3 regions of the Pseudoduganella sp. jia 12 genome follow, and region 1 is predicted to be linked to each of the others. Evidence: predicted binding sites of a transcription regulator. Region 1 holds the regulator's gene; each other region holds the start of a gene.
The links. The regulator sigma-54, encoded in region 1, starts transcription at its own class of promoters, with help from an activator protein. The targets are predictions, from matches to a motif close to TGGCANGNAANCTGCTTT.

Region 1 (3,278 bases):
TGCAGTTCGGAAGGCCCCGCTTCATGGCGCAGCGAGCGGCCGAACATTCCCACCGCCTCGCGCAGCCCCGCTCCGGCCGTGGAGCCGACCAGGTCGGCCAGTTGCGGCAATTCGGCCGCGGGCACGTAGTGGTCGGCCAGCCCGCAATACATCGCGTCGGCCGCACCGATCGTCAGCGCCGTCAGTGCCAGGTACACGCCCAGCCTGCCTGGCGCGTGGGACAGGAAATAACTGCCACCCACGTCGGGGAACAGGCCGATGTTCACCTCGGGCATCGCCAGCCGTGTGCGGTCGGTCACCACGCGCACGCTGCTGTGCGGACCGCCCTGGGCAATGCCCATGCCGCCGCCCATCACCACGCCATCCATCAAGGCCACGTAGGGCTTGGTAAAGCAATGCACGAGGTAGTTCAGCGCGTATTCCTCGGTGAAGAAATCCTCGATCTGCGCACTGCCGCCCTGCGGCGTCGCTGTGCCGGCGGCATGGAAGAAGCGGATGTCGCCACCGGCGCACAGCGCCTTCTCGGTGGTGCTGCGGACGACGACGGCGGCGATGTCGCCGTCGTCGCGCCAGGCCAGCAGCGTGCCGGTAATCGCGCGGATCATGTCGAGCGACAATGAATTCAATGCCCTGGGCCGGTCGAGCGTGATGAAGCCGGTGCCATTGCGCACCTTGGTATGGACGTGGTCGGTCATGGTGTCTCGCATCGTTGTCGTTATTGGCCTCATTCTAGCCATGGATGCGGATGATGTGGCGTAAAAGGTGAACTGAAGGTGAACTGAAGGTGAACTGCGGCGAACTGCAGTGAACTGCGGGAATACGGTGGGGTGCGGACGTAACAAAGGGCGCATTGCGCGCCCTTCTGTTGCTGCAGCCAAAGGGCTGCGACCTGCATCCGGCGTTATGCGGGTGACGCGGGAATCTCGATCTCGCTCAGGTGCTTGATGGTTTCATGATTATGGTTCTGCACTTTATCCTTGTGCTTCATGACCTGGCGATCCAGCTTGTCGATCAGCGAGTCGATGGCCGCATACAGGTCCTGCGCGACGCTTTCGACAAACACGGTCTTGCCCGACATGCGCAGGTTGATTTCCGCCTTCTGCCTTTTTTCTTTCTCGGTGAGATTATCTACACTCAGGATCACACTTACATCGATCAGCTGATCGAAATGCCGTCTAACGCGTTCCAGCTTGCTCTGCACATACTCGCGAATGGCAGGGGTTACGTCGATATGGTGTCCACTGATGGTCAGATTCATACACACACTCCTAAAGAAGATCAATCCAGGTTCGTGCAGCTTCCGCCATCGAAATGCGGCGGCGCAGAGGAACCCATACACTACAGATTGCTTACAAGGACTTGCGGAGGCTGACTGGGGGAATTTTCAATGCTTCGCGATATTTGGCAACAGTGCGTCGCGCAATCACCATGCCTTGTTCACCCAGCATGTCCGCAATCTTACTGTCGGATAAAGGGTTCTTCGGGTCTTCGGCTCCTGTGAATTGCACGATCAGCGCCCGGATCGCAGTCGAGGAAGCTTCCCCACCAGCTTCGGTTGCGACGTGGCTGCCAAAAAAATACTTCAACTCAAACATGCCGTGCGGGGTGAGCATATATTTTTGAGTTGTTACCCGAGAGATAGTACTCTCGTGCAGACCCAGTGTATCAGCTATTTCACGCAACACAAGGGGCCTCATTGCCACAGCGCCATGCGAGAAAAAGTTCTTCTGCCGCTCGACGATGGCCTGGGCCACGCGGAGAATCGTGTCGAAGCGCTGGCGCATATTCTTGATCAGCCACTTTGCTTCCTGCAGCTGGGCATTCATCTGCGTTTCGCCCTTGCCCTGCTTGAGCAGGCTGGCATACAGCGCGTTTACGCGCAGGCGTGGCATCACGTCGTTGTTCAGCGTGACCACCCAGCCGCTGCGGCCTTTCCTGACCACGACATCCGGTACGACATAGTCTGACACGTCGGCCGCGAAGGCGGCGCCCGGATGCGGATTGCATTGCCGAATGACGGCTTGTGCCTCGCGCAAGTCTTCGTCGTCGCAATCGAGTGCCTTCTTCAGCTTGTTGAAGTCGCGCTGCGCGAACCACTGCAAGTGCTTTTCAACGATGCACAGCGCCATCCGCCGCGTGACCATCGGCACGCCAGGCATGCGCCGGATCTGCAGCGCCAGGCATTCGGAAGCGTTGCGCGCACCGATGCCCGCCGGGTCGAAGCTCTGCAGCAGCTTCAGCGCGGTGCGCAATTCGTCGAACTCGATCTCCAGCTCTTCCGGCATGCGTGCATGGATGTCTTCCAGGCTCTCTTCGAGATAACCGTTATCGTCGAGCGCATCGATGATCAGCTCCACCAGGGCCCGGTCGCGCGGCTCCAGCACCGTCACGCGCATCTGCTCCATCAGGTGTTCGCGCAGGCTGCGGTGGCTGGCCTCGAGCTGCGGGCGGCCGTCGTCATCGTCCGGTCCCTTGCCGCTGCCCGCACTGCTCCAGTCGGTATCGCCGGCGCCAGGGTCGAGGCCTTCGCCCTCGCCACCTTCGAACGGCTCGGGCTCCGGCGCCGCCGGCGCATCCTGCGGCGGACCGCCTTCGGGAGGCGCCTCTCCGGGCGCCTGCGTGGTGTTGATCGCCCCATCGCCCAGCAGGCGCACGGAACGGTCGAGCGGATCGTCGAGCCGCTCGAGCAGCGGGTTATCGGTCAGCAGCTGTTCCAGTTCCTGGTGCAGCTCCAGCGTGGACAATTGCAGCAGCCGGATCGACTGCTGCAATTGCGGCGTCAACGCGAGGTGCTGGGAAGTACGCAGTTGCAAAGACTGTTTCATGGCTGGTTCATGGCTGCTGGTTCATGGCTGCTGGTCATGTCTCATTATCGGTGGAACAACGCGGTCCAAGTGCTTACATGCGGAAATGTTCACCAAGATAGACACGGCGCACGGACTCGTCGGCGATGATGTCGTCGGGCCGGCCGGAGGCCAGCACGCTGCCCTGATTGATGATATACGCCCGGTCGCAGATGCCCAGCGTTTCACGCACGTTATGATCCGTGATCAACACGCCGATGCTGCGTTCCTTCAGGAAGCGCACGATGCGCTGGATCTCGATCACGGCGATCGGGTCGACACCGGCAAACGGCTCGTCCAGCAGCACGAAGCGGGGATTGGTCGCCAGCGCGCGGGCGATCTCCACGCGGCGGCGTTCGCCACCGGACAGCGACAGCGCCGTGTTCTCGCGCAGCTTCTCGATCTGCAGGTCGGCCAGCAGCGCATTCAGCCGCT
Region 2 (3,278 bases), on a different contig from region 1:
CGATCGAGGCTGCCGTAAGATCGGTGCCGAGGATCGGCTCGTCGCCCTGAATCTGCGCATTGATTGCATTGCGGGCCTGCTCGGCCTCGACAAGCTCGAGCTTTGCGGCATTCAGTGCATCGGTTGACATCAGCAGTTGCGATCCATAGTCAACGCCTTGCCTTGGCAACAGGGTGTTGTTCTTCAGCTTGAACTCCTTCACCGAGTTCTCCGCAGCCAGCAGCTTGTCTTCATATGCGCGGATCTGGTCATCGATGAATTGCACGGCCTTGTCCGACTCGCCTTTCTTGCCCTTCAAACCGCCTTCGACAAAGATCGTGAGCAGCGCTTGCACCACGTCGCGCACGAGACGCGGATCGCTATTGCTGTAGCTGATCGTATAGATGTCATAGGTGCTGGTGCCACCGATGCGGATCTTCTGCATGAGTTCTTCGACCTGCTTTTCGTGTTCGCGCGGCGTGGCTGCCTTGACATCCAGGTCGACCATGCGAATGACGCGCTCCACGTTCGGGCGGCTCAGCAGGGTGCGGCTCATGATCGCCACCTGCTGGGTAACATTCGGCATCGAGGTCATGCCCGAAAGTAACGGCTTCAGGATACTCTGCGTATCCACAGATACACGGGCGGTCGTCTGGTAGTCGTCGGGCAACAGGTAGATCTTGATCCAGCCGCAAGTTGCCACAAGCCAGGCAACGAGTATTGCGCTCCAGCGGTATTTCCAGATTCCCTTTAACCCGGACTGTAGCTGGGCGATGATTTCTTCCATAACCGGTTCTCCGCGTCAACCTAGTCCGATCGATTATATGGCTGGGTTTGGACGGTCGGGTCCGTACCTGCTGAGCTCTTGCGTCCTGTCAAAAAAAAAGCGTACCGCCAGTGACCTCGGCGGTACGCTCACCAGTAACGCGATCAGTCGCTCAGGATTTGCGACGGCGGTTGACCAGCGACATGCTGAGCAGGCCTGCAGCCAGGATGGCCAGCGTTGCCGGTTCCGGTACTTCCTCCTGCAGCGCGTCGGCAAACGTGTTGTGTTGAATCGTCAGCTGGTAGGTCCTGCCCGCAACCAGGACATCGCTGGTGGCCGTCAGGAAACCAGCGAAATCGTACTCCGACGTGCCTGTCAGGGCATGCGTGCGGCTGACGAGCGAGTCACCATTGATTTCCTCCGGTGAATAGGACAGCACGGAAGCGCCGGTCTCCAGATCCTGAATCTGGATGCTCCACGACAGGCGTGCGTTGGCCACGGACAGGTCGCTGGCACCCGCCGGGGTATGCGCCAGGGTATGCGCATCGGCATCGAAATTGACGGTGATCGAATCCGCCGCGTCGAGAGCGAACACGAACGACGTCGTCGTGCCGGTGTTGGCATTGCCCGATGCGGTATCCGAGCCTGAGCCAACCGAGGCGGTTGCGCGGGTATTCGCCGTCGCGCCGCCGGGGGTAATGGCCGAACCGGCCAGTTCGGTGTCACCGTAGCCGAACGTGCTGAGGACGGCGGGCACGGGGATCTGGCCAAAGCGTGGCACCAGCGGCACCGACGGGCAAGCCCCGACGCAGATCGGGCCAATTGCACTGCTCAGCGGCGGGGGCAGGCTGCCAACGGTTGCCGTTGCAAGGCGGGTGTTGTTTACGACCAGCGTCGAGAAGTCATTCGCCGCATACTGGGTTCCCCCGGAATTCACGAAAATCAGGTTATTGATGTTCAGGATGGAATCCGCATAAGCATGTGCCTGGGCGCTGCCGGCGGCGCTGAACGCGAGCGTTACAGCGGCGGCCGTGACCAGAAAGCCTTTCCTGATGATATTCATGGCTTGCTACTCCTTGATAAGTGGTTATGGCCAGAGAATCTGTGCCGACGAGCCACTACTCAGCAGCATTCGTGCCACTTGCTGATACGTATGCAGAATCAAGACCTTACGAAAATGCGTCGCGGCGTCGTCGTCGATATGCAAAAAAGTCCGACGTTCCACGGAACTCACTGCCCGAACAGCGGTCTGATGTGCATCGACCTTCAAGACTTCAGGAGCAGACGTGCAACACGACGACACCATCATTTCCTTCGAAGCTGCCGCGAAATTGCGCGATTTGGTGATTCGGGAGCAGGAAGCCGGCGTGGCCCACACCCATTCGATCGACATGCAGCTCTTCCATATCCGCATGGCCAGTACCGACGGTCACCGTGAGGCCGCAAACTTGTTATTACGCAAAATGTACGGCTGGCGGGGCTATGATATCGATGCCGACAGCGAGCACGCGCCCAACCGCATTACGCTCTATGCGGAGACTGCCGGAACCACGGTCGGCACCATGTCGCTGTGTCTCGACGATCCCGAAATCGGCCTCCCGGCGGATGAAAACTTTCGCGACAAGCTCGACGAGCTGCGGTCGGAAGGAAGGCTTCTCTGCGAGCCTTCCCGGCTGGCCATCGACAAGGACGTCACAAAACGCGTCTTTGCATCGCTGATCCATATTTCTTATATTTATGCGCACAACATTCATCACTATTCGGACTATGTCATCGAAGTCAACCCGCGCCACGTGATGTTCTACAAGAGAATGCTGGGCTTCCGCGATTTCGGTGGAGAGCGGCCCTGTACCCGGGTGAGCGCGCCGGCCGTGCTGTTGCGCCTCGAACTGGAATACATGAGAGAACAGATCCGCGCCTTTGCGGGCCAGATGGAGCATGCTCCAGGCGAGCGATCGTTCTACCCGTATTTCTTCCCGCTGCGCGATGAACCCGGCATTACGACACGCCTCAAGCAGGGGCGTGACTGACATGGGCGGCACGGTGGAGGCGCTGGCGGCATGGCGCCGGCTGCTGGGGCAGGACCGCGTGCTGGACGATGCGCCGACACTGGACCGCTACGCCGCCAGTACGTCATCCTGGAGCACGCGGCCGCTCGTCATTCTCAGGCCGGGCAGCACCGCCGAAGTGGCGCAGGTGGCCCGCACGGCCACGGAATACAGGGTACCGCTGTACCCGATCAGCGCCGGCCGCAACTGGGGCTATGGCGACGCCTGCGCGCTTGCCGACGGCCACGCGATTGTCGACCTGTCGGGCATGAACCGCATCCTCGAGGCCGACGCGACCCTTGCGTACGTGGTCATCGAGCCTGGCGTCACGCAGCTGCAGCTGTCGCAATACCTGCGGGAACAAGACCTGCCGCTGTGGATGGACTGTACCGGCGCTGGTCCCGACACGAGCCTGATGGGCAATATCCTCGAACGCGGCTTCGGGCATTCGCCCTATGGCAACCGGTTCCAGAACGTGGCAAGCA
Region 3 (3,278 bases), on a different contig from region 1:
CTGGGCAAGAAGATGCTGGCCGACTCCGGCCTGCCGATCATCGCCGCCGACACCATGGAAGACGCAGCGAAGAGCGTCGTTGCCGCTGCTGCCGGTCAAGCTTAATTAAGGAACCAACATGTCTATTCTGATCAATAAAGACACCAAAGTCATCACCCAGGGCATCACCGGCAAGACCGGCCAGTTCCACACCCGCGGTTGCCGCGACTACGCGAACGGCCGTGAAGCCTTCGTGGCAGGCGTGAACCCGAAGAAAGCCGGCGAAGATTTCGAAGGCATTCCAATCTACGCAACCGTCAAGGAAGCGGCTTCGGAAACCGGTGCAACCGTTTCCGTGATCTACGTGCCGCCGGCAGGCGCCGCCGCCGCGATCTGGGAAGCTGTGGAAGCCGAGCTGGAACTGGCGATTTGCATCACCGAAGGCATTCCTGTCCGCGACATGATGGAAATCAAGGATCGCATGGCCAAAGCCGGTTCGAAGACCCTGCTGCTGGGCCCGAACTGCCCTGGCCTGATCACGCCTGACGAAATCAAGATCGGCATCATGCCGGGCCACATCCACAAGAAAGGCCGTATCGGCGTGGTGTCCCGTTCTGGCACGCTGACGTACGAAGCCGTTGGCCAGCTGACCGCGCTGGGCCTGGGCCAGTCGTCGGCAGTCGGCATCGGCGGTGACCCGATCAACGGCCTGAAGCACATCGACGTGATGCGCATGTTCAACGAAGATCCGGACACCGACGCGGTCATCATGATCGGCGAAATCGGCGGTCCTGACGAAGCCAACGCGGCGCGCTGGATCAAGGACAACATGAAGAAGCCGGTCGTCGGCTTCATCGCCGGTGTCACCGCTCCTCCGGGCAAGCGCATGGGCCACGCCGGCGCGCTGATCTCCGGCGGTGCCGATACCGCCGAAGCCAAGCTGGCAATCATGGAAGAGTGCGGCATCACCGTGACGAAGAACCCGTCCGAGATGGCCAAGCTGCTGAAGGCCATGCTGTAATAACAGCAATGTGCTCCGCTTTTGCGGAATAATGACGGGGGCTTCGGCCCCCGTTTGTTTTGGTGAACCCGTCTGGAGGCGATGCGTTGGCGAAGATCCTGATTTCCCGCGATGGCGTGCTGGAAAAAACCGTGCAGCTGACAAAGGAGCGCATGACGATCGGCCGCCACCCTCATAACGACATCGTGCTCGAACACCAGACCGTGAGCGGCGAACACGCGGCGATCACGACGATCCTCGACGATTCGTTCCTGGAAGACCTGTATTCGACGAACGGCACCTTCGTCAATGGCCACCGCGTGGGTAAACATCATTTGCAGCATGGCGACACGATCAAGTTGGCGAAGTACCGCGTCGAATTCGTGGCCGATGGCATCCGGCCGATCAGCGGCATTCCCGCCGTGCCACTGGTATTGCCACCTGCCCGCATCGAAGTCCTGAACGGCAGCAATGCCGGCCGGGCGCTGGAACTGAACAAGCCACAGACCAGCCTCGGCCGTGCCGGTGTGCAGGTCGTCGTCATCACCCGGACCGAAGCCGGCTATGCCGCCGTCCACGCCGATGGCGACCGGATTCCCTTGTTGAACGAGGCGCCGCTGGGGAAACTGCCGCACCCGCTGGCCGATGGCGACGTGCTGGATCTTTCGGGCACACGCATGGCATTCAGGCTCGGCTGACAAAATTCGTCAGGTGACGAATCCCGCAGCTGACAATCTACGAACATGGAAGTGACGGATTTTGTCACTATTTCCACCTGGAACTATCATAAATGACGTTTTTCGCCTTGGAAATAGATCAAACCGGGCTGGCACGGTGATTGCTCTACATAAACCATCCCAACCCGTTTCGTTTCTACCTGAAGGAGCAACACCATGAAATCCATGAACCAGAAAGCCCAAGCCGGTTTCACCCTGATCGAACTGATGATCGTTGTCGCCATTATCGGTATCCTGGCGGCCGTCGCGATTCCCGCTTATACGGACTACACGATCAAGGCCAAGGTCGGCAATGCGCTGGCATCGGCCGGTCCGCTGAAGACCGCTGTTGGCCTGTGCATCCAGGAAAACGGTAACGATGCAACGGTCTGCAACACGGACAATGCTGCCAACGGTCCATCCCTGCCAGCCTTCACGCCGACCAAGGAAGTGTCGGGCGCAACGATCACCGGCAGCGGCGTGATCACCCTGACGACGCAGAATATCGGTACCGGCGCCAATGGCACGATCATCATGACCCCGGACGCTCCGGATGCCGGCGGTAGCGCCGTGACCTGGAATAACACCTACGGCGAAAACATCACGAACACTGCGGCGCAGGGCTTGATCACCAAGAACAATATTGCTGCTGCTACGACACCTACGACAAACTGATCCGCCGCACTCCCAGATGTCAAAAAACCGGGCTTTCCAGCCCGGTTTTTTTATGTCCGACAGTATCGTCATTGCGCCCGGCAAGCCGCGCTGCCACGCATGGCGACGCGCGGAGAAAAATCACCAGCCAGTGTAAAAACGGTCTAATCTGTCTTTGTCCTGCATTTTTCGGCCATCGGCATCCAAACCCGGCAGTGCAAGCGAACGGCGCCGGCGTCGCCATGGCAGCGCCTGGCAGCCCGCTGAACGGGCACCAAAGTCAGCCATCCTTGAAAGGATTGCCATGCATGCGCTACTGATTGCGGCAGGGACGGGACCGGATTCGAAAAATCTCCAGCGGGTCGGCCTTCATCTGCGAGCGAGTATTTATTCCGGCGATGCGATGGTGTTCAAGACGGTCGTGGTACCGAGCCCGACTTCTCCGCCGAGCGCATTCGTCGGATTCCTGCCCATCAGCAGCCCGCCCAAAGGGCGCACGAGCACCGACTTCTACGAGTACCTGGCCGAAGCCAGGACGTTCATCTGCATCGCGCACAACGGCGCGCTCGACGGCCCCATTCTTTCCGACGAATTCAGCTCTTTCAAGGAAGTGCAACCGTGGCATACCGATGCCACGGGAACGACGCTGTGGGATGGCGGCGCGCTGTTCTGGAAGACCGTGGGATGGGCGCCGAACACCCGAAAAATTCTGCTCCTCGGCTGCAACTCGGCAAATCACTATGCAAAATGCGTCAACGACGTGGCCGGGATACCTGTCTTCGGCTTCATGAACAGTTGCGCGGCAGCCGATAACGCAACGATGGAAAGGCATGTCGGAAGCATCGAAACGACCGGCAAGAGTTTCGGCATGGCCCGGGTGCCGCCAGCCTGAATACCCGCCGAAGGGTCAGCTTAGCTCGTCGCCGACC

Region 2: a site for sigma-54 is predicted at 1,868-1,885, ahead of ACY65G_RS22410 (EDSAP-1 family PEP-CTERM protein). Genes of this name have one in related genera too.
Region 3: a site for sigma-54 is predicted at 1,807-1,824, ahead of ACY65G_RS10395 (pilin). Genes of this name have one in related genera too.

What each region holds. Positions count from the first base shown of each region.
Region 1 covers NZ_JBUXKP010000007.1:254,007-257,284, forward strand. Annotated here, with positions in the region: gene ACY65G_RS17485 (enoyl-CoA hydratase/isomerase family protein) at 1-695, opposite strand, end outside; gene hpf (ribosome hibernation-promoting factor, HPF/YfiA family) at 902-1,258, opposite strand; gene ACY65G_RS17495 (RNA polymerase factor sigma-54) at 1,350-2,825, opposite strand; gene lptB (LPS export ABC transporter ATP-binding protein) at 2,899-3,278, opposite strand, start outside.
Region 2 covers NZ_JBUXKP010000010.1:311,985-315,262, forward strand. Annotated here, with positions in the region: gene ACY65G_RS22405 (XrtA system polysaccharide chain length determinant) at 1-766, opposite strand, end outside; gene ACY65G_RS22410 (EDSAP-1 family PEP-CTERM protein) at 918-1,808, opposite strand; gene ACY65G_RS22415 (N-acyl amino acid synthase FeeM domain-containing protein) at 2,032-2,775, shown strand; gene ACY65G_RS22420 (FAD-binding oxidoreductase) at 2,777-3,278, shown strand, end outside.
Region 3 covers NZ_JBUXKP010000004.1:255,613-258,890, forward strand. Annotated here, with positions in the region: gene sucC (ADP-forming succinate--CoA ligase subunit beta) at 1-105, shown strand, start outside; gene sucD (succinate--CoA ligase subunit alpha) at 119-1,000, shown strand; gene ACY65G_RS10390 (FHA domain-containing protein) at 1,087-1,677, shown strand; gene ACY65G_RS10395 (pilin) at 1,873-2,370, shown strand; gene ACY65G_RS10400 (hypothetical protein) at 2,654-3,241, shown strand; gene moaC (cyclic pyranopterin monophosphate synthase MoaC) at 3,262-3,278, opposite strand, start outside.